4 regions of the Pseudoalteromonas sp. SG43-6 genome follow, and region 1 is predicted to be linked to each of the others. Evidence: predicted binding sites of a transcription regulator. Region 1 holds the regulator's gene; each other region holds the start of a gene.
What was found. Region 1 encodes sigma-54, which starts transcription at its own class of promoters, with help from an activator protein. Its sites were predicted from a motif close to GTTGGCACGNNNNTNGNNT; they were not measured.

Region 1 (5,937 bases):
CATCGAGAAGCTTTCACCTATAGTTTGCGCTAGATAAACTGAGCGATGTTGACCACCGGTGCAACCAATAGCAATTGTTAAGTAACTGCGGTTATTACGCTCCAAATGCGGTAACCAAGTTTGTACAAAGGTTTGGATCTGCCAAGTGAATTTTTGTACGATACTATGGCTGGCTAAATAATCTTTTACTGGCTGATCAAGGCCTGTAAGTGGCTTAAGCTCAGGCTCCCAATGTGGGTTTGGTAAAAAGCGTGCATCAAAAACATAATCAGCTTCTTTTGGGATACCATATTTAAAACCAAATGATTCAAAGGTAATGATTAGTTTTTTATCTTTTTTCCCTAAAATCTTTTCACGGATTGACTCTGCAAGCTGGTGGACACTCAGATCAGTGGTATCAAGTATAAAGTCAGCGCGAGTAGTTAATACATCAAGTAATACTTTTTCTTGCTTGATAGCTAAATCCAGTGGCAAAGAGTCCAAAGATAATGGGTGTAAGCGGCGAGTTTCAGAAAAACGTTTGATCAGGGTTTGATCATCACTGTCTAAATAAAATAGCGTCGGATTTGCAAAACCAGGCAAGTATTCAAGAATATCGTTAAATTCTTCCTGCTCTTTCGGTAAATTACGGACATCAATACTGACGGCAATTTTGTCATAATTATCAGAGACACTGCGCACTAATGAAGGTAATAAGTTTACCGGAATATTATCTACACAATAATAGCCAAGATCTTCTACTACACGCAGAGCAACAGATTTACCTGAGCCAGAACGCCCACTGATGATGATTAACTCCATGTAAATTCTCCTTCATTTGGCTACGATTGCGCAGCAATTACGTGATACAAATCTTGGTCTGTTTTTGCGCTACGTAGTTGTTTACAAAAATCTTTGTCGTTGAGTTTATCAGCAATTGTGGCTAACGTCTTCAAATGAAGTTGGCTATCACCATCTGGCACGATGAGAGCTACAAATATATCAACTGGGCGATTATCTATCGCATCAAAATCAATCGGTGATTCACTCACTATAATTATTGCTAGCGGGTTTTCAACACCACTCATACGGCCATGAGGAATAGCAATACCACGACCAATACCCGTACTACCTAGTTTTTCTCTCGACAGTAGTGCGTTGAGGATTTCTTGTTGTGATAGCTGAGGAAGTTGTTCATGAGCCAATTGGCTGATAAATTCAATGATCCGTTTTTTGCTATTAAAAAGGACCGCAGCTTTACTGCAGTCCTGGCAAATAAGTGAGCTTAATTTCATAGTGTTAGTGTCGAGCGTGCTTCTCTTTGTGTTTAATTACCTGACGGTCAAGTTTGTCGATTAGTCCGTCAATGGCTGCATACATGTCTTGGTGCTCAGTTGAGGCAAATAATTCAGCGCCACTGACATGTAATGTGGCTTCTGCTTTTTGGCTTAGCTTTTCTACATCAAGAATGACATGGACATTATTGATATGATCAAAATGCCTTTCAAGCTTGGCAAACTTATTGTTTACATAGTCTCTTAATGAATCAGTAATTTCTACATGACGACCAGTTAAATTTAGTTGCATAAGCATTTTCCTCTTGTGATTTTACGCCTTAAATCAAACTTTTACGTTGATTTGACGGTGGAATAGCCAGTGACTCGCGGTATTTTGCAATAGTCCGTCTAGCTACTTTGATACCTTGCTCTGCCAATATATCTGCAATTTTACTATCACTCAATGGTTTCGCTGAGTTTTCTGCACTGATCAATTTTCTGATCAATGCTCGAATGGCTGTCGATGAGCATTCGCCGCCGTTCTCAGTACTTACATGGCTCGAGAAAAAATATTTTAACTCAAATATACCACGAGGGGTATGCATGTATTTTTGGGTGGTTACACGAGAAATTGTTGATTCGTGCATCTCAACCATTTCGGCAACGTCGTTTAGTACCATAGGGCGCATGGCCTCAGGGCCATGCTCAAAGAATCCTTGCTGCTGTTTAACAATGCAGTTGGTTACTTTGAGTAACGTCTCGTTACGACTTTCTAGGCTTTTAATAAACCATTTAGCTTCTTGCAAATGCGAGCGTATAAATTGGCTGTCAGTGCTTGATTTTACAGAGCGTGACATCGCCGCATATTGGCTGTTCACTCTAATTTTTGGCATGCTGTCTGGATTGAGTTCAACCACCCAGCGACCTTTAATTTTTTTCACCGAAACGTCAGGAATAACATACTCTGATTCTTCGCGTACTATGGTATCCGCAGGCTTTGGGTTAAGGCTGTGGATCAGTGTCATTACTTCTTTTAGTTCATCTTCTTTAAGCTTAGTCTTTTTCATCAAAGTGCGATAGTCACGACTAGCTAATAAATCGATATGATCAGTTAAAATCATTTTTGTCTCGCTAATCCAAGGAGTTGCAGGATCAAATTGATTTAATTGAATACATAAACATTCTTGTAGGCTGCGCGCAGCAATACCAACAGGGTCAAACAACTGAATGCGTTTTAACACTGCTTGCACTTCGTCGAGTTCGATTTCTTCTTCGTTATTACCTTGATTTAAGCTCTCTGCAATGTCTTCGCAGCTCAAGGTTAAAATACCTGAATCGTCAACGGCTTCAACAATCGCAATGGCAATGGCTTCATCGGTTGGACTAAAAGGTGTGAGTTGTAATTGCCACATTAGATATTCGTGCAAGGTTTCAGTTGAGGCACCTTGATAAATTGACTCATCTTCAGGCATTGGCCCAGATGACGTATTTGGCGCAGCACTCATGTATTCGTCCCAGGTGACGTCCATAGCCATTTCGTCACTTAAGGTCTCTTTACTTAATGCTTCGCTACTTTCTTGTTCATATTCGCTTGGCTTGTCGTCTGCTGATGCGCTAACGGTTAAGTCATCGTTATCTTGTTTTTGTTCGTTTTTACCAGCCGTGTCGTCTGAATATTCATGTTCTTCTAGCTCTAACAATGGATTGCTGTCGAGCGCTTCTTGAATTTCTTGCTGGAGATCCAATGTACTGAGTTGCAATAAGCGAATTGCTTGTTGCAGCTGTGGTGTCATTGTAAGTTGCTGGCCCATGCGCAGCTGGAGTGATTGCCTCATGTATCTCTAACAATCCTTTTATTGTTATCATCGTTAAGTCTAGCAGATACTTAGCCGAGCGTGGCTTTATAGCCTAAATTGCTCGCCCAGGTAAACATCGCGGACTGTTTGGTCGGCGAGTACATGCTCAGGGGTACCTGATGCAATTAACTCCCCATGAGAAACTATGTAGGCTTTTTCACAAACATCAAGGGTTTCTCGTACATTGTGGTCGGTAATAAGCACGCCAATACCACGGTTTTTAAGGTGTTCAATAATCTTCTTTATATCTAACACTGAAATAGGATCAACGCCAGCAAAAGGCTCATCAAGTAAGATAAATTTTGGGTTTGCGGCTAAAGCGCGTGCAATTTCAACTCGACGACGTTCACCGCCAGATAATGCCATACCTTGGCTGTCGCGGATATGTTGAATGCTAAACTCATCAAGTAAGCTGTCGAGCGCTTCTTCTCTGGCTTGTTTATTCAGCTCTTTACGAGTTTCTAAAATAGCCATCAGGTTTTGATAAACAGTTAATTTACGGAAGATGGATGATTCTTGTGGCAGGTAGCCAATCCCTAACCGTGCGCGACTGTGCATTGGCAGTAAGGTGATGTCATTATCATCAATACTGATTTTACCTTTGTCGCTTGGAACTAAACCCACAATCATATAAAAGGTGGTGGTTTTACCAGCGCCATTAGGACCCAATAAGCCAACAATGCTGCCTGCGCTAACTTCTAAACCCACGCTTTTTACAACTTGGCGACCTTTATAGCTTTTTGCTAGAAATTCAGCTTTTAATGTACTCATGGCTGCCCTTTAGATTCGTCTTTTTTACTGTCTACTGGTACCAAAATGGTGTGCACACGATCGCTTGAGCTTGCGCCTTTTTCAGCACTGATCAGTTGCTGGTCCATATCATAGGTAATGCTTCTGGCATTGATTTTTTGACCTGCCTGAGTGACTTGTGCATTGCCAACCAAGGTTAAATAGCGCTTAGCGACATCGTAACGGACTTCATCAGCACTGGCACTCATTACTGTGCCATCAGTTTGTTTTTCTTCAAAGTAAGCCGGACTGCCAGTTGCGACAAGTAGTTGTTTGTTATCGCCTAAATCTTCGCGCTTATGGACTTCAAGTCGATCCGCTTTGATACGGCGGTTACCATGAATGATTTCAACATTTTTTTCAAAAATACCGATATTATCTTTCAGTTGGGCAAGCTGCGTGTCAGCACTGATAGAGACTTGATCTGCAGGTGGTGTCGTATTTTCAGCAAAGCTTGCAAAAGCAATGAATAAGCTTGGTATAACAAGCAAGTGAGCAAATTTATTGGTCATAATATATGGTTCGCGTATGGTTAATTAGTTCTACCACTTCGGCTTTTAAGTCGGCATGGAGACCGCGCCCAGTGATTTTTAAATTTGGTCCGATTAATTCAACTGGTTGTTCTGAACTCATGGTTTGTAGTTCAATATCAACCTGAATATTATCTGCGTTTATATGTTCAATCATGGCATTATTGGTCAGGTTTTTAGCAACCACATTACCTTCTAAAATTAATTGATGATTTTCATATAAGGTGGCTTCATCGGCATTAATTTGCCACGTCTGCTGTTGATTATAGAGTGTAAAAATAGGTTGTTCAAAGTAAGTGAACCCTAACTGTTGATAGAGTTCCATTTTTGCAGCTGTTACTTTGTGGCTAATTTTACCTTGTTCATCAAATGCGGTTTGTTTTAATGCCACCGCAGTATAATCAGGTTTTGCTATTATATCTTCTTGGTGTTGTTTTATGGCGGTACTTTGATAAAAATACGGATACCACAGCCATACCATGCAGCCGACAAATAATACGCATAATATTAAACGCGCACTATTCATGAGCTCGTGCCTTCGCTGGTTAATGATTTACCATTTTCGAGCATTAATAAATCAGTGAGTTCACGCACCGCCCCAAAGCCACCAGGTAGCATGGTTGTATAATGTGAAATGCGTTTGATTAGTGGATGCGCATCATTTACTGCCACCGCAAAACCAACCAATTCCATTACCGGCAAGTCAGGTCCGTCATCGCCTATGTAAGCGATTTGTTCATCGCTTAACTGCAATTTATCCTTGAGCTGTTGATAAGCTTGCAACTTGTTTTCTTGGCCTTGGTAAATATGCGGTACTGTCAGGCTAGTCATCCGTTGCTGAACTATCTGTGAATGACGACCGGTGATCACGGCAACTTCAAAACCGCTATTGATCAGTGCTTTGATACCAAAGCCATCTTTAGTATTAAACGCTTTGAGTTCTTCACCTTGGTTACCAAGATAAATACGACCATCTGAAAACACCCCATCGATATCACAGATCAGGAGTTTGATTTTTTGTGCTCGCTCGCGAGCATCATCTGAAAGTGGCTGATATAAGTCAGCAAACTGCATTATAAAACTCCTGCTTTGAGCAAATCTTGCATATTAAGAGCACCAATAGGGTGGTGTTTATCATCAACTACAATTAAGCCATTGATACGCTTATTCTCCATGATATTGAGTGCCTCGGCGGCAAGCATATCAGCAGTTGCAGTAGTGCAAGAGCGGGTCATGACAGTGCTTATCAAAGTACTGTGAATATCTATTCGTTGCTCTAAAATTCGCCGTAAATCACCATCAGTAAAAAGCCCTGCAAGTTGCCCTGTGTCATCAACAATAGCTGTCATACCTAAGCCTTTTGCCGACATTTCGATTAATGCATCTTTGATACATTGCTTATCATTGATCATAGGCGTTGCTGGGCCACTGTGCATAATATCTTTTAAACACAATAGTAAACGTTTACCTAAGCTACCACCAGGATGCGATAGCGCAAAGTCATCG
Region 2 (5,937 bases), on a different contig from region 1:
AAGTCGATGGGTTGCAAGCAACCGCTTTATTGCGACAACGTTATGATCAACAGCAATTACCTATTTTTGCGCTAACTGCGCATTGTGAAGCAGCTGACGAGCAACGCTCACTTGCAGTGGGTATGAATAAACATTTAACAAAACCAGTAGTTGCAGCGACGTTATTAGCGGCGATAAATGAGCTGAGAATTACCGGCGCTGTTTTTTATAATCATTCTTTTGCATTAGAACAATTCTCGGGCCATAATGATTTACTACAGGTAATGTTGGGTAAACTTGCTAAGTTGTGTGTAAGCCATCTGCAGCAATTAAAAGTGCCGATGCAAACAAAAGCGTTGGAACGATTAGTGCATAGTATTAAAGGTGTGTCAGGAAACCTTGGCTTTAATCGCCTAAGTGCTACCGCTCAGCAATTAGAAAGTAGACTACGTAAGACACCAGACGTAGGGCAAATATCCCTGAGTCAGTTAGAGTTCGAATTAGTACAAGTAAATAGATACATTCAAATACAAGGCTCAGTAAATGTTGAAGAAAGCCAAAATACTGATCGTTGATGACGACCCATTAAATCGATTAGTGTTGGAAAAAACATTAGCGAATGATCACGAAATATTTTTAGTTGAAAGTGGTGAAAAAGCCCTTACATTTGTTAAATCAACGGCGGTTGACTTAATTATCCTCGATATAGTAATGCCCGGCATTAATGGCTATGAGGTGTTAATTCAGTTAAAAGAAAATTCAACTACGCACGCTATTCCAGTCATCTTTATTTCAGCTAATACAAGCCATGATGATGAAGCGAAAGGGTTTGAATTAGGCGCAATGGACTATATTGCTAAGCCATTTAGTCCCGCAATAGTACGTGCACGAGTGCGTAATCAATTATTGATCAAGCAAAAAAATGATTTGTTAGAAATGCTCGCCTCAATTGATGGGCTGACAGAAATACCTAATCGGCGTTATTTAGATGAAAGCTTATCGCGAGAATGGCGTCGCAGCCGTCGAGCTGGTACACCGTTATCGGTGCTATTAATAGATATAGACCACTTTAAGCGTTATAACGATTGTTATGGCCACCGTGCCGGGGATGACTGCCTTAAACGTGTGGCACATGCATTAGTTGCAGCGTGTGAGCGAGGTACTGACTTTGTTGCGCGCTACGGCGGTGAAGAATTTGCTGCAGTATTACCCGACACCAACCAGTACGAGGCATTGGAATTTGCTAATAAACTCAGAGATGCTGTTAATGCGCTTGCTATCCCGCATAAAGCATCACTCAATGCCGCTCACATTACGATAAGTATTGGGGTTGCTACAACTGAGTTTGGTCAAGTTTATGCTGAGCATATATTACTTGAAGAAGCCGATTTAGGTTTATATCAAGCTAAAGATAGTGGCCGCGATAAAATTATCGCTCGAGTTATTGACGCAAGTTAGTAAAGTCAGTTATTACAGCAAATAAAGAGTGAATATGCTCCACTCTTTACTGCTTTAGTTTTGTGTCTAAATGGCGCTAAGTGAATTATAAATACTATCACCCACACCAATCAGTTTCTCGTTTTTAAAGACCAGTGGAGTACATTCATCTTTTGTCATTTTTCCGTCAGAGTGAATACTATGGGTGGCATAAAATAGTACTTGGTATACATCACCGTCTTTTTTTAATAATTCTGTAAAGTCGGGAGTTTTTAATTTATTTAATACATTTTGATAGCTGGTATCTAAAGTGAGCCCCGAGATGCTTTCACGATTAAATTGATGATGTTCTTCCCAGCTTGAACTATTACCAGCCCAATGCGTTTCTGCTTCACCATCGGATACTGCAATTACACAACCAGTAAGAAGAGGGGCTGTAAGCGCGGCAATTAAAAGTACTTTTTTCATTATTTTATCCTGATACTAAATATTGATTTTAATTTGTCTATTAGTTAGCAAAGAACTGGCCAATATTTTATATTATTTAAAATCAATAGATTAGGTTTTTTTGTAAGGCGGTAAATTACATTTAACCACCTTGTATAGCGTAACTAACTAAAAGTTAGTTGATTAGACCAGTCTATTTAAGCTTTGACCTTGGCTAAATGCGCTAATATTTAAGCTGACTTGCTTTACTAAGCGAATGATTGACTCTTCACTGGCCCATGCAATATGTGGAGTCAGTATTAAATTATCACCACGATAAGCGGCCAATGGATTATCCTTCGCAGCTGGTTCTTTACTTAATACGTCAAATCCCGCTCCTGCAATTTGGTTATTGCTCAGTGCGTTGGCTAAATCAGCTTCATTAACGATACCACCGCGCGCGGTGTTAATTAAAATGGCATTGGGTTTCATCATAGCAAGTTCAGCAGCACCAATCAGATCACGACTTTCATCGGTTAAAGGGCAGTGTACACTAATAATATCAGCTGTTTTTATTGCTTGGTAAAATTCTGTTCGGCCCTCTCTAGTTACTTGGTTTTTACGCTCACTGATAACTACATTGGCACCAAAAGCACGTGCAACATCCGCAACAGCTTTACCAAGCGAACCATAACCGATAATTGCCAGAGTTTTACCTCCAATATCATTAAAACGGTAATCAAGGCGGCAGAACATCTCACTTTGTTGCCATAACCCTTGTTGGCAATCAGCAATGTAGCGGTGAGTATTACCCAGTAAATTTGTGATCAGTGCAAAGGTATGTTGTACAACCGAAGGTGTTGAATACCCGGCCACATTGGTAACGGCAATGCCAAACTCTTTAGCGGCGACTAAATCAACATTGTTAGTGCCAGTTGCGGCTACACATATGAGCTTTAATTCAGGAAGTTTTGCCAGTGTTTCGCGATTAAGTACCACTTTATTGGTGATCAATACATCAGCGCCTGCACTGTGCGCTAATACTTGTGCTGGACTGGTTAGTGAATAACTAGTGAAATTGCCAAGTGTTTGAAAAGGCTCAAGTGATGTGCCTGCTAATGTGGCAGTATCGAGAAGGGTAATATTCATGCGCTTTCCTTATTAAATAAAATAATTTTAATGCTTGACCTTGGTGTGTACTCTAAGGTTTATACTTGGCATCAGTTGATAATACACTCATTGGAGACACAGATGAAAATAGGTGAATTTGCTAATCAGTTAGGTGTCTCTACAGATACCCTAAGATACTATGAAAAACATAATTTGTTAACGCCATCAAGTCGAACCGGGGCCGGTTATCGCGATTATGGTGAAGCTGCATTAAAGCAAATGAAGTTTATTTTACGTGCTAAAAATGTTGGCTTTAGCTTGGCAGAGATCAAGGAGTTGCTGCAAATTAAATTTAAAAAACATCAGCATTCTTGCCATGAAGTTAAAAACCTAACAATACAAAAGCGTGACTTAGTCGCAGAGCGCATTGCTGAATTAACACGTTTTCATCAATCATTATCCGTGTTAGCTGATAAGTGCTGTGGCGGACAAGAGCCCGCAGATAACTGTTCAATATTAACCACTTTGGAGGACATCGATGGACTTACTCAATAATTTTTGGCAGTTATTTTTATTATCTGCCCCTTGGTTAATGCTTGGTTTACTCATTGCCGGGTTATTAAATGTGTATTTACCGGCAAATTTTTTAAATAAACATTTAGGTAAAGAAGGTTTTTGGACCACTGTTAAAGCTGCTTTAATTGGTGCGCCAATGCCGTTGTGTTCGTGCGGTGTAATACCCGCTGCAATTGGTTTAAGACGTGCAGGCGCTTCAAAAAGTGCTACCACTGCGTTTTTAGTATCGACTCCTGAAACTGGGGTTGATTCGGTGTCGGTATCGTATGTGCTACTCGGTCCTTTTATGGCAATAATTCGTCCAATAGCGGCGATTTGTAGTGCTATTGTCGCAGGTGTCTTAGTGGGGCGTGATGCTGAAAAAACGCAAACTACAGATCACTCTAGTGAAGTTAATAATGAGCAAAAGCGAGCAGCTACAACAAGTTGTTGTTCAACAAAATCAGCAGTGGCTGAAGAGAAGGCAAGTTGCTGCTCAACAAAATCAGCAGTGGTCGAAGAGAAGGCAAGTTGCTGCTCAACGAAATTAGCAGTGGTCGAAGAGAAGGCAAGTTGCTGCTCAACAAAATCAGCAGTGGTCGAAGAGAAGACTAACTGTTGCGATACAACAAGTGCAGCACCAGCTAGTCAATGGCAAAAGATGAAACAGGCAGTGAGTTTTAGCTGTAACAAATTGCTATCAGACACTATGAAGTGGTTAATGATTGGTTTGTTCTTTGCAGCTTTAGTGCAAACTTATGTGCCAGAGTCATTTTTAAGCCAATGGGGCAGTGGTATTTTGGCTATGCTGGTGGTGATCGTGATTAGTATTCCCATGTATATCTGCGCGACCGCATCAACGCCGATTGCAGCTGGTTTGTTATTAAGTGGCGTAGCACCTGGCGCTGTTTTAGTCTTTATGTTGGCAGGTCCTGCCACTAATGTCGCGACGCTTGGCGTGGTTGCCAATGAGCTTGGTAAACGTGCAGTGGTTGCTTATTTAGTTGGTGTAATAGGCGTTGCTTTAATATTTGGCTTTTTAACCGATTATTTAGTGGCAGAATTTGGCTTTGTTGTTACACCATTATTAGGTGAAGAACATCAAGTGCTACCACATTGGCTAACCCTTCTCTGTGGTACTATTTTAGCGCTGTTAATGGTGCGTTTAGTTCTTAAAGGAGCGCTTAGTAAATACCGTAGTACTGGTAAGAGCATTGCATAATTGAATGTTATTAAATAGATTTTTAGCGGTTATAAAATATAAACAATGGACCAAATTAATGACTTAGTTCGCATTTTAGGTTGTCTGAGTTATAATCGCCCATAGAATATAAACGGTGCGCATGAGCGCACCGTTTTTTTAACTTTAAAGATGCAGTAATGAGTGAGCCAGTGGACAAGTACGCAGATATAAGACCTTACAATGATGATGAAGTAGCCGCTTCGGTTGCACGTTTGATTGATGATAATGCGTTTATTGATGTAGTTGCAAAATATAACTTACCGCGTTTTTTATCAGCTGTACCTTTGCTGTCTAGAGCATTGGTAAAGTATCAGTTACGTAAAAAGTGGGGCGCTATCAACAGTGTTGAGCAAGTTCAACAAATCGTTGCTAAGTATTTAGCACAGCTGGTAAAACGCACCACAACTGAGGTGACTTTTTCTGGTTTGGATCAACTTGATCCAAAGCAAGCGTATTTGTTTATCTCAAATCATCGCGATATCGTACTTGATCCTGCGTTAATTAATTGGGGCTTATTCAGCTATAAAATGAAGACGGTCCGTATCGCCATTGGCGATAATTTACTGCAAATTCCTTATATCACCGAACTGATGCGTTTAAATAAAAGCTTTATTGTTAAGCGCTCAGTTAAAGCGCCAAAAGAAATGCTCAGAGCACTATCGCAGTTGTCGGCTTATATTTATGATTCGCTTGCTGGCGGTGATTCAATTTGGATTGCACAAAAAGAAGGTCGTGCTAAAGATGGCTTTGATCAAACAGATCCTGCGCTACTTAAAATGTTGCAGCTTAATGGTCGTAAGCAAAAGAAAGAGTTTGCTGAATATGTACGCGAGCTAAAAATTGTACCAGTATCAATTTCATATCAATATGAACCTTGCGCAACAGCCAAAGCCAAAGAGCTTTATCATAAGCAACATCATGGTAAATATGTTAAGTCAGCGGGTGAAGATATTGCCAGTATTGTTGAAGGTTTTAGTACCGCCAAAGGGCATGTTCATTTAGCATTTGGGCAACCAATTGAAGAAGGGTGTGAATCACCAGAGCAGCTGGCAAAAACCATTGATCAGCAAATTATTGATTCGTTTTTTTTACATCCCGGGAACTACATTGCGGGCGGTTGTAAACAAGCGGTGATTGATAAAGCCGACGCTCAGGCATTTGAGATGCGTCTGGCGCGTGTGCCAGAT
Region 3 (5,937 bases), on a different contig from region 1:
ATCACAAGATACAGAGATGCCTTCTGGTCTGATGCTTGGTGCTGGTACCAAAGTAGTTGCTAATCAGAAGAACTTTTCTCAAGGTAACATGTTAACCACTGAAAACTCATTGGATTGGATGATATCAGGGCCCGGTTTTTTTGAAGTTTTACAGCCCGATGGCAATATCGCCTATTCTCGAAATGGTCAATTTACCACGGATGAAGATGGTCGTATTGTTACTGCTGGTGCAGGTTTTCCTGTGCAGCCAGAAATGAATGTACCGGATGATGCGAAGTCAATTACCGTATCACAAGATGGTGAGGTATCGGTGAAAATAGAAGGACAACCTGAGAATGTGGTGATTGGTCAGTTAACGATCAGTGACTTTATCAATCCATCAGGTCTAGAGCCTGTAGGCCAAAATTTATATACCGAAACGGCCGTCAGTGGCGCACCTGTACAAGGTAACCCTGGTCTAGAAGGATTAGGCACTGTTGTCCAAGGCGCACTTGAAACCTCTAACGTAAATGTAACCGAAGAGTTAGTTAACCTAATTGAAACTCAACGTATCTATGAAATGAATTCAAAGGTGATTTCAGCGGTTGACGAAATGATGAGTTACATCAGTCAGCAACTTTAACTAATTCGGAGCAAAGTTATGCGTAATTTATCTATAATCTTAACGGGTGCATTTATATTGAGTGGTTGTATGACGACTCAAAACCACAGCGTGGTTCAAGATGATCCATACTATGCTCCTATGTACCCAGAGCCTGCTGCAGCGCAAGTTGTACCGACAGGCTCATTGTTTGATAGCAATTTATCAAACGATTTATATTCAGATAAAAAAGCGTTACGCACCGGAGATATTATTACAGTTAAACTGCAAGAATCGACGCAATCATCTAAAGCAGCTAAAACTGAAACGGATAAACAAAGTGATGCCAGCTTAGATCCTGTCATTGGGTTAGGCGGACTACCGGTTAATATTGGTGGCGATAGTATTCAGTTTGGTGTGGGCAGCGGTGCTAAATTCAAAGGTGATACTAAGTCAAATCAATCTAATAGTTTATTTGGTGATATTTCCGTGAATGTTATGCGGGTATTACCTAATGGTAATTTAGTGATCCGTGGTGAAAAATGGCTGACTTTAAACACCGGCGAAGAATTTATTCGTCTGGAAGGACTTGTTCGTCCGCAAGATGTTACTGCAGATAATACTGTGACCTCTAACAGAATCGCGAATGCGCGTATTCAGTATTCTGGTAAAGGGCAAATGCAAGAGACTCAAACGGCAGGATGGTTAACTCGATTCTTCACCAGCTCTCTGTTCCCTTTTTAAAGGATGTTGATATGAATAGCTTGAAAGCGTTGCTGTGTATATGTTTATTAGCTTGGCATTCTATTGCTAGCGCTGAACGTATCAAGGATGTCTCAATGGTTGAAGGTGTTCGCTCAAACCAGTTAGTTGGTTATGGTCTGGTAGTAGGTTTACCTGGCACCGGTGAGCAAAGTCGTTTTACTGAACAAAGTTTTAAAGCCATGCTAAATAGTTTTGGTATTACCATGGCATCGAATTTAAAACCCAAAATCAAAAATGTAGCAGCGGTTGCTGTGCATGCAGAATTACCTGCATTTAGAAAGCCAGGGCAGACAATCGATATTACTGTATCGTCAATTGGTAGTGCGGGTAGCTTACGTGGTGGAACATTACTACAAACCTTTTTGAAAGGGGTTGATGGAAATACTTATGCTATCGCGCAAGGTAGTCTAATTGTTGGCGGGTTAGGTGTCGAAGGAGCTGATGGTAGTAAGATCGTAATGAACACGCCCACGGTAGGACGTATTCCAAATGGCGCAACGGTTGAACGGGCAATTAAAAGTCCTTTTATGCAAGGTGATTACATAACTTTTAATTTAAATCGTCCTGATTTCACTACTGCTAAACGTTTGGAGCAAACCATTAATGAGCTTATCGGCCCAGACAGTGCACATGCCCTTGATGCCGCTTCAATTCGTGTTATTGCCCCGCGTGATGCGTCGCAGCGTGTTGCTTATTTGTCTACGCTTGAAAACTTAGAGTTTAAACCTGCCGATACTTCGGCAAAAATTATTGTAAATTCACGCACTGGCACCATAGTGATCGGCAAAAACGTGCGGTTACAAGCGGCGGCAATTACCCATGGTGGTCTTACCGTTACGATCGCAGAACAGCAAAATGTATCGCAGCCTAACGCATTAAGTGAAGGGGAAACTGCCGTTACTAATCAAAGTATTATTGATGTTAACGAAGATGATTCTCGGGCCTTTGTATTTAACCCCGGTGTTAGCCTTGACGATTTAGTGCGCGCAATTAACGAAGTTGGAGCAGCGCCTGGTGACTTAATGGCGATACTAGAAGCATTAAAAGAAGCGGGTGCCATTAGCGGTCAACTCGTGGTTATTTAAACCATATTGACCCCCTAAGTTTGCGTTAACTTGCATTTAGGGGGCCTTGACTTGCATAATTAATCAACGCTTTTATACTTTCGCAAACTCGCATTGGCTTAATTATTGCATTGTTAATACTATTATTAATCACTGTGTCAAATTGCTGATGGATACTAATCATCTCGATAAACAAAACTTCTTTGATTTAGGCAATCTCAATACATTACGTCAAGATGCCTTAAAAAGTGGTGCCTCGCCTGAAGCATCAAAAGAAGCGCTAAAAAAAGCAGCGGCACAATTTGAATCTATTTTTACGCAAATGCTTTTAAAAAGTATGCGTAAAGCAAACGAAGCGTTTGAAGACGAAGACAGCCCTTTTAACTCCAGTGGAGTAAAGTTTTTTGAAGAAATGCATGATCAACAGTTATCGGTTGATTTATCTTCAAAAGGTTCATTGGGCTTAGCCGATCTCATAGTGCAACAACTCTCTCCTGACGGGAAAAAATTTACCCCTAGTTCAGTGCTGCGCACCGTCGATGATTTTACCAGTGATCAACGTGCAACCAGCAAGAATGCTGATAAGGCGGCTGACACTCAGGCTGTCAATAGCAGCTCATCAACAGCGCAAAAACCTCAGTTTGAAAATGCAGAAGATTTTATCAGTAGTGTTTGGGAACATGCCAAAACAGCTGCTGAGAAAATTGGTTTGAACCCCGCTGTGATGGTTGCACAAGCAGCTCTTGAGACTGGCTGGGGGAAACATATCATTAATAAAAGTGATGGTAATAGCAGCTTTAATTTATTCAATATTAAATCAGATAAAAGCTGGCAAGGTGAGAAAGCCAACAAAATGACGCTTGAATTTGAGCAAGGCACACCAGTTAAAAAACAAGCTAGTTTTCGTGCATATGATTCTATTAAAGAGAGTGTGAATGACTTTGTGCAGTTTTTGATAGAAAACCCACGTTACCAAGAAGCGCTACAAAATACCGCAAAACCGGCTGCCTTTTTAGATTCATTACAAAAAGCTGGTTATGCCACTGACCCCAATTACGCTGACAAAATTAAGCAAGTGCTAAACCACACAGAGCTTAAGACATTGGCGACATCATTGGTTCGCCAAGGAGTAAATTAACATGTCGTTTAACTTATTTGACATTGCAAGCTCAGGAGTTCGAGCTAGCTCTGAGTTACTGCAAACCACCAGTAAGAACATTACCAATGTTAATACGGTAGGTTATGTACGCGAGCGTACAGAGCATATGACCATGATTGATAACCAAGTCGGTCGTGGAGAAACCTATCGTTTATTAAATGAGTTTGCACAAAAGCAACTCAATCGTGATACCTCAAATAAAACCTTTTTCGACCAATTTGTGACTGAGGCTGGCCGGGTTGATAGTTTGTTTTCTCAAGAATCCAATAGTCTATCGACTAGTATGAATTCGTTATTCAATAATGTGCAGGAAAGTTTAAATCAGCCATCATCCTCAGTTGCACGATCGCTCGTAATGACGGATGCAAAAAATTTGATTGATCAAATGGATCGCTTATCAGGCATTGTATTTAATCAAAAAAATATCGTGAATGATCAGTTAGAAATATTTTCTGATGAAGCGAATACATTAATTCAAAATATTAGCAGCTTGAATAAGCAAATAGCTACCGTAAATGGTACGCGTAACGAGGCAAACTCAAGCACCACGTACAACGAAAGAGACCTTGCTATTCGTAAGTTATCGGAATTAATTGATGTAGAGACACTTGATGGCCCCAACGGTGAAAAGCTCGTATTTATGGGCACCGGCGAATCATTAGTAATGCAAGATGGCGCATTTAATTTATTTTCGATGGCGGGCGATCCTGATCCTAATTTTAAAGAATTACATTTAGACATAGATGGCGGCAAAGCTGTGCCGCTTGATGTTGATGTGACTAAGCTTAAAGGTAAAATTGGCGGATTATTAGCATTTCGTGATGACATTTTAGTGCCAGCACAAAACCAACTTGGCCAAATGGGGCTTGCGATTGCTGATGCTTTTAATCAACAAAACCGTTTAGGAATGGACGGTAATGGCGAGCTCGGTGGTGATATTTTTACAATCCCAACGATTGGCGGTCACGCTTATCAAGCCAATACAGGCAATTCAAGCATAACGGCTACCTTAGAACCAGGTAAAGGCAGTGAAATTCCTGCCAGTGACTTTATTGTTACTTATACCAGTGGCACAACGGTAGAAATACAACCGGTCGATAATAAAGGTGAACCATTAGGCTCTCCCTCAACCGCCAATATAGTTGCTGGCGTTATTGATTCATCGACTATGACCGGTGGGGAATCTTTTGGTTTACAATTAAACGTTACAGGGACTGGTAATGTTGGCGATAAATTTGCAGTTAAACTGAATGCCGAGGCTGCATCGAGTTTAACACTGGCTACCGATAGACCAGAAGCGTTAGCGCTGGCTTCTCCAATTCGTACGGCAGATAATATAAACAATACAGGTAATGGCAATATATCAGCAGGGACTGTTACTAGTGTGACTTCGGGTGGCTTTACAGCCACGACGCCTCCGGATCTAGCAAATGGTGATATCACGATAGTGAAAACCGCTAATGCTAATGAATATACAATTACAGACAATAACGGCAGCTCGACTTTTACGATTACTCCACCTGCTAAAAATCTACTAGAGCAAGCTGGCCCTCCTTATGATAGTTACGGTTTTGATTTTGATATTGAAGGCACCACAGCGGTAGGTGATAGTTTTACACTGGAGTTTAATGAAGGTGGTTTTGACGATAACCGCAATGGCTTAATGTTAGCTGGGTTACAAAGTGGCGAGCTAGTGCGGCAAAATGTTACCACAACCGCATCGGCTGATAATCATAAAACATTTAATCAAGCCTATGCAGGGTTAGTTACTGATATTGGTGTTGTTACCAATCAAGCGAAGACCAATGGTGCTGCTTTTGAGGCATTAGCTCAACAGTCTGAAGCCTGGTATGAATCACTCTCGGGAGTTAACCTTGATGAAGAGGCTGCCAATTTATTGCGGTTTCAACAATCTTATGCGGCGTCTGCACAAGTGCTTTCAACAGCCCGTTCTATATTTGACACTTTACTTAATGCTGCGAGGTAATTATGCGTTTATCTAATAATTTGATGTATCAAAACAGTGTTAATTCGATTTTGAATAATCAGCAAAATGTCAATAAAGCACAAGAGCAAGTTAATACCCAAAAGCGAGTGCTTACAGCTTCAGATGATCCATCGGCAACAGCACGGGCGTTACTGTATACCGATCGTATACAAGCGAATGAGCAATACAGTAAAAACATTACCATGCTAACGAGTCGATTAAAGACTCAAGACAGTGTGCTTGAAAATATTAAAGGCTCACTTGAAAAAGCCTATACATTGGCAATTCAAGCAGGTAATGGTGTTTATACCGATATCGATCGTGAAGGTATTGCTGAAGAGATTAAATCTATACAAAGTAGTGTGCTTGATTTAATGAATGC
Region 4 (5,937 bases), on a different contig from region 1:
AGTAATAATAATCAAATTCTTCAATACTCACGTCACCTTCATTTAAGCGCGCGATTTGACTCTCGGTAGATAAACGCTGAAAATTCAAAACTGGCGAGTTCACTAGTAGCATAAATATTAAAATCACTACCCCCATCACAATATTAACTTTGCTTTGCACTTGTTGCCATGCATCGCGCTTTTTAACGATCCCGACTAAATACCCGAATGAAAAACACGCAAGTAAAAGACACACTAAAATAGCCCAGCAGCGACCCACCGTGATCCCGTATTGTTCAACTCTAAGCCAAATGCCATAAGCGGCAATCACACTGTAAATTGGTAATAAAGCAATACCAAAAAATACTAACCTGTGTATTACAATTTTATAAGGTCGCTGATCAGCAGCGTATTGATAAACCGTATTCACAAAAAATAAAGTGAGTACCTGTAACCATAAAACTAACGAGCTACCACTGCCTGTTTGCCATAATTTATCTAGCCCCGTAAACGGTAGCGTCGCTAAAAAGCCTAAAGAAATAACCGTAAGTACTGGCAGTAAAAACTTAATCAAGGTTTGCAATAAAAATGAGATGTTATCTTCTATATGCATAACCCCTCTAAAGATCACCGTGGCAAAACCGAACGCTAAGGTTAAAGTTGGGATCCAAAACCAGTCTTTTTTGAGTAGCTCAGAGAAAAATGTAATCTCTAACGCATTAAATAGCGCCGCTCCTAACTGCAAAATTCCCCAGAAAATTAAAACGAATAACCAACACTCTGCAAATAAAATAAAGTTTCGCCATGAGAGCTTGAATAATTGGCTATAACTAATTGCTTCATTACCAATCAGTTGTTGGATATACATAAGTGCTTTAAAGCTGGCAATTAAGGCTGTGAATATAAAAATGGCCGTTAAAGCATCGTTATTAACCAGCGCAATAGGGTATTGCTGAGCACCAATATAAGCACCAAGGAGTGATAACAACAGACTAAATGGTAACAAGTAACTAAGCAGTTTTTTAATATTAGCTTGCTCTACAGCAAGTAAAGTCAGTAGCACAAAACTAATGGTAAAAGTAACTAAAGAAAACAACCAAACTGGCTCTGTCGCAGGCCATAGCTGATTTTCAACACTACGATATAACAAAGTAAGAACAATGCCTTGCACTAAGGAAAGTACAAAAATAAAAGGTTTAGGTAGTTGATTATCCATATCTATCACTCAGGTTTTTCATCAGTGTGCGATAAATGTACCTTTTATTCAATGATGATTACATTTTCAAGTAAAAATCCTTACACAGAGCTATATACTCATCGCTATATTGAGCCCCTTGACCATGAATCGTTAAGCTGGTCAGCTCGCATTCTTGCATCTGATAAGCAAAGCACATTAAGCTCCTGCTCGGCGCTTTAGTGGCAGTAGTTTGTACTAAACAATGGCGCACTAAATACAAACCTTGTAATTGCGCTTGTGCAATAAACAACTGCGCTTCTGGGCAAGGTAGAATCACATTTAAAAAAGCATTTTGGTGACTAAGGTGTTTGAATGCAGTGATTAACTCACTAAAACTTAAGCTATCTGTATGACGTGCGGTATTACGGGCTAAGTCCTGCCCTTTTAAACTGGCATTAAAATACGGAGGGTTACTGATCACAACATCAAACTCAGTTGTGGTGGTTACTTGCTGAATAGCTTTTTGCATCAATTTAATATCGGACCATGGGCTATTTGTAAAATTTTGCTGCGCATCAGCACATGCATTGGCATCAATTTCAACAGCATTAACCTGCATAGTTGGTTTGCGTTGCTTGCACATTAATGCCAACAACCCAGTACCTGTGCCAATATCAAGTAACCGCTGTGAAGTAGTTAAGTCAGCCCATGCACCGAGTAAAATTCCATCCGTCGAGACCTTCATCGCACTGCGCGTTTGCGCTACTTTAAATTGTTTAAACACAAAGCCTGACATTTTTTCACCTTTTCATTCACCAACTGGCGGATAGCGCGTATAATTACCAGCAATTGTCCTCTATTTTTGACACTCTATGCAATTTTCTGATTTTGATATTGATAACAAGATACTACAAGCCGTTGCTAAAATGGGTTACGAAACCCCAACTAGCATTCAACAACAAGCGATCCCTGAAGCGCTGCAAGGCCGTGATATTTTAGCCTCTGCACCAACCGGTACTGGTAAAACAGCGGCATTTTTGATCCCGGCGATTCAATACTTACTTGATTTCCCGCGTCGCGAGCCTGGTTTTGCCCGTGTTTTGATCATGACTCCAACGCGCGAGTTAGCTTATCAAATTCATGAACAGTGTGAACTACTTGCTAAAGGCACTAACCTTAAAATTGGTGTTGTTACTGGCGGTATTAACTACGGTACGCATAAAGAAATTTTTGAAAAAAATAACGATATATTAATCGCCACACCAGGGCGATTAATGGAATATTTAGAAACCGAAAACTTTCATGCCGAAAACGTCGAGATGCTTATTTTAGACGAAGCAGACCGCATGTTAGACATGGGCTTTCGTAAAGAAATGATGCGTATTTGTGAAGAAGCAAAAAATCGTCGTCAGTGCTTTTTATTCTCAGCCACTCTTGAAGGCGATAGCGTTGAACGATTTGCAGAGCAAATTTTAAAAGATCCAGCCCTATTAGAAGCTGAATCTTCACGTAAAGAAAAAGCTAAAATCCACCAATGGGTACACATTGCTGATGATTACAACCATAAATTAGCAATGTTGGTTGAAATACTAAACAGTGAAGACTTAAGCAAAGCTATTGTGTTTGTTAAAACCCGTGATCGCCTAGAAACATTAGTCGGCGAGCTGACCAATGCTGGGGTTCGCGCAGCCTGGTTACGTGGCGAGATGCCACAAGACAAACGCATGAAGGCAATGGAAAATTTCCACAGTGGCCGTACAAGAATATTAGTTGCGACTGATGTTGCCGCCCGCGGTATTGATGTGGCTGATATTAGTCATGTGATCAACTTTGATATGCCACGTACAGCAGACGTGTATGTTCACCGTATTGGCCGCACTGCTCGCGCAGGTAAGAAAGGCATTGCAATTTCGTTAGTAGAAGCCCATGACATTGCAGTATTAGCCAAAATTGAACGCTACATTGAGCTGCGCCTTAAACGCCGTGTTGTTAAAGGATTTGAGCCGCGTCATAAAGAAGCTAAAGCGCCAATCAAAAAACATAAAGATCCGGTAAAAATCAAAGCCCGTAAAAAGGCCAAAGCAAAAGCTAAGAAAAAGAAATAATTCATCTGCTTTGACGCTACATAAAAAGCCGAGACTTATCATAGTCTCGGCTTTTTACATTCAGTTTTACCTACTCGCAGTAAGTTATTAAACCCTCTCATAGCAGTCATGCAAATTAATTATCTTGTGCTCCCCATTTAGCTTGCTCATTACAAGCTTGCAGCTACGACCATCACTTAACAAAAAATATATTGCATCGCTATAGCTGAGCTGCGCTAAACAGCAACTACAAATCTAAATTAGTTAGCTAATCGCCGTACTTTTTACTCAGTTGAATGTAAAAAATTCCAAAAACATTACCCGAACTTAAAATACCCCTTCAATTTCAATACGTTAAAGTTGGAATAAATATTGTAACAGTAAGCTTACTATTCACTAAACACATACAATAGATGTTATGAGGGAAATCATGGACCGCTTCAAATTAACTGTATCATTGGTATCACTTTGCTGTGTATTTTTACTCGCCTGCGCAACGCAAGTCAGTGCAGCCACTAGTACAATTATGATCAGCAGCGTTTCTCCTCAACCAACACTACAGCAGACTATAATTGATAAACTGCGCAGCAATCCAAACCTAAACCTCTCGCAACTGCGAGTACACGTTGATGGCAACAAAGTAGCCATTTATGGTCTAACCGAAACCGGCTTTGAACGCGCACTGGCACAAAAGTTTTTAGAAAACACCCAAGGTGTAGCAATCATAGAAAATAAAATGCAGGTGAGAGATTGAAGAGTTTAAAGCTGCTAGGCTAAAGATTAAAGAGTTAAAGCAACTGATTTTCTGGTGATTCAACTTAGGTTTACTTAAAACACAGAAAACGCAAATCTCCAGAACATGACTTACAAAGTAAAATCCCAGCTAAACGCATACTTATGGTTTAGCTGGGATTTATCTGTAATAAAATTAGAAATTGCGTATTTCTACCGTTGAATTATTAAACTCAAATTTATTAATTTTGCCGCATTGAGCAACATGATTAGTACTAGCATAAGGGGGGGTTGCTTGCGCGATATTGCCCTCCCAGCCCTGACCATTTTTAATAAACGCTTTTACCTCAAACCATCCATTAACCGCTTTGCTGCAATCCATATCAACATCAAGCAGCCAATAATGTTCACCCCAAATATTCAGTGGTGTAACACCAAAGCCATCATTAGCAACGGTTTTTTCTGCTCCCCAAGTTGCTGGCCAAATATTAGTTGTCCAATCGGTTGCGGTCCCTTGCGCCTCACTACTTTGGCCCGTTTCAATACCATACCAATCTAGGTAATTATCGTTTGCTTTCCAAGGACTGGTAGTGGCACTTTGCAAATTATTATGGCGAATTGGCATAGCACATTCAAAGTTGCTTGTTTGGCAGTTACGCCCAAGGTTTGTGTTTGCATAAACATGGTCAATTCCGCCGCGAATAAACATATCTTGGCCAGTTTGCGTTTGTGCGTTAATAAATATCACAGTTCGCTGCCAATCACTCTGAGGATCAGGGGTTGAGTTAGTGGTTAACTTGGCATTTTTATGAATAGCCATTGCATCCCACGCGGCTACATTTAAGTTTATAGTGCCATTTGCATTAACAGTAATAACTTCACCAGTACAACTTGTTGCATCATTACTCAGCGCTCCTTTTAGCACGTTACAGTATTGCCCTGGAGCCATATCTGTTTGCACGGTGGTATTGAGTGTTGAGCCTTCTTTATTAATGGCAACATGACCTGAACTTCCTCTACCAAAGGCTATTTGATTGTTAGTATTATCCCACCAATTGGTTGTTGCCCAGCTATCAGCCGTATTATTTCTAAAATCTACGCCACCTGCAATGTATGCCCAACGATGCTCACATTGCCAATTACTCGCAAAGCATTCTAAATTACCGTTGTTATGCACAGGTACGCTTGGACCACCAGCATCTGTGTCACCATGATAGTCGTAACTAGACATTACTTTTGGATAACCATACGGGTAAGCCAACATAAATACGTTTGCTAAGTCGTACAAGCGGCCATCTTCAAAGGTAATTACATTACCGGCACCACCATGACCGCGTTGATTATCATGATTATCTACAAATACTACAGCTGATGCACTTGGCATAAACCCCCACCCTTCACCAAAATTACTTAACCATGCGAGCGAGCCATTTCTAAAGGTATTGCCAAGTTCAGTGCTGTATTTAAACTCCGTAACTAAACCTGACGCTAAATACTCAGAGGCAGCAACAGCCTCGCCACCTTGATCAATTACTTCTTGAAAGACCACTGGCGAGCCATTCACTTTCGCCATTAAACTTTGAATATCACTGGCTGCAACATGTTTAGAGGCATCAAACCGAAACCCCTTAACACCAATGGCTTGTAATTCATTAATGTAAGCCGCTAATGTATTTTGGACATACGTTGCAGCGGTATCTAAATCTGCTAGTCCAACTAACTCACAGTTTTGTACTCGGTAACGATCGTTGCCGTAGTCAGAGCCATTAATGGTGCAACTGGTGTGAAAGTCTTGTGGGCTATAAATTGGGTATTGTTTATTACCATAGGTATTACCAGCGGTACCTGTACCACTGCCTGCAGCCATATGATTGATTAAAGTATCTACATAAATATCAACGCCAGCGGCATTACAGCGATTAACCATATCAATAAACTGCTCGCGGTTACCGCCTCGGCTTTGCA

Region 2: a site for sigma-54 is predicted at 1,930-1,948, ahead of H5201_RS07540 (DUF3192 domain-containing protein). Genes of this name have one in related genera too.
Region 3: a site for sigma-54 is predicted at 2,523-2,541, ahead of flgJ (flagellar assembly peptidoglycan hydrolase FlgJ). Genes of this name have one in related genera too.
Region 4: a site for sigma-54 is predicted at 3,600-3,618, ahead of H5201_RS19765 (BON domain-containing protein). Genes of this name have one in related genera too.

The regions. Positions count from the first base shown of each region.
Region 1 covers NZ_JACJEZ010000067.1:2,671-8,607, forward strand. The annotation lists gene rapZ (RNase adapter RapZ) at 1-801, opposite strand, end outside; gene ptsN (PTS IIA-like nitrogen regulatory protein PtsN) at 822-1,274, opposite strand; gene hpf (ribosome hibernation promoting factor) at 1,279-1,566, opposite strand; gene H5201_RS20260 (RNA polymerase factor sigma-54) at 1,595-3,091, opposite strand; gene lptB (LPS export ABC transporter ATP-binding protein) at 3,158-3,883, opposite strand; gene lptA (lipopolysaccharide transport periplasmic protein LptA) at 3,880-4,413, opposite strand; gene lptC (LPS export ABC transporter periplasmic protein LptC) at 4,403-4,957, opposite strand; gene kdsC (3-deoxy-manno-octulosonate-8-phosphatase KdsC) at 4,954-5,505, opposite strand; gene H5201_RS20285 (KpsF/GutQ family sugar-phosphate isomerase) at 5,505-5,937, opposite strand, start outside.
Region 2 covers NZ_JACJEZ010000013.1:25,577-31,513, forward strand. The annotation lists gene H5201_RS07530 (PAS domain-containing hybrid sensor histidine kinase/response regulator) at 1-554, shown strand, start outside; gene H5201_RS07535 (diguanylate cyclase) at 523-1,437, shown strand; gene H5201_RS07540 (DUF3192 domain-containing protein) at 1,504-1,884, opposite strand; gene H5201_RS07545 (D-2-hydroxyacid dehydrogenase) at 2,047-2,991, opposite strand; gene zntR (Zn(2+)-responsive transcriptional regulator) at 3,094-3,507, shown strand; gene H5201_RS07555 (SO_0444 family Cu/Zn efflux transporter) at 3,491-4,729, shown strand; gene H5201_RS07560 (1-acyl-sn-glycerol-3-phosphate acyltransferase) at 4,888-5,937, shown strand, end outside.
Region 3 covers NZ_JACJEZ010000006.1:134,714-140,650, reverse strand. The annotation lists gene flgG (flagellar basal-body rod protein FlgG) at 1-622, shown strand, start outside; gene flgH (flagellar basal body L-ring protein FlgH) at 641-1,324, shown strand; gene H5201_RS04325 (flagellar basal body P-ring protein FlgI) at 1,336-2,430, shown strand; gene flgJ (flagellar assembly peptidoglycan hydrolase FlgJ) at 2,579-3,547, shown strand; gene H5201_RS04315 (FlgK family flagellar hook-associated protein) at 3,549-5,555, shown strand; gene flgL (flagellar hook-associated protein FlgL) at 5,558-5,937, shown strand, end outside.
Region 4 covers NZ_JACJEZ010000062.1:14,314-20,250, reverse strand. The annotation lists gene H5201_RS19780 (DUF4153 domain-containing protein) at 1-1,195, opposite strand, end outside; gene H5201_RS19775 (tRNA1(Val) (adenine(37)-N6)-methyltransferase) at 1,254-1,952, opposite strand; gene srmB (ATP-dependent RNA helicase SrmB) at 2,029-3,261, shown strand; gene H5201_RS19765 (BON domain-containing protein) at 3,671-3,994, shown strand; gene H5201_RS19760 (alpha-amylase family protein) at 4,169-5,937, opposite strand, start outside.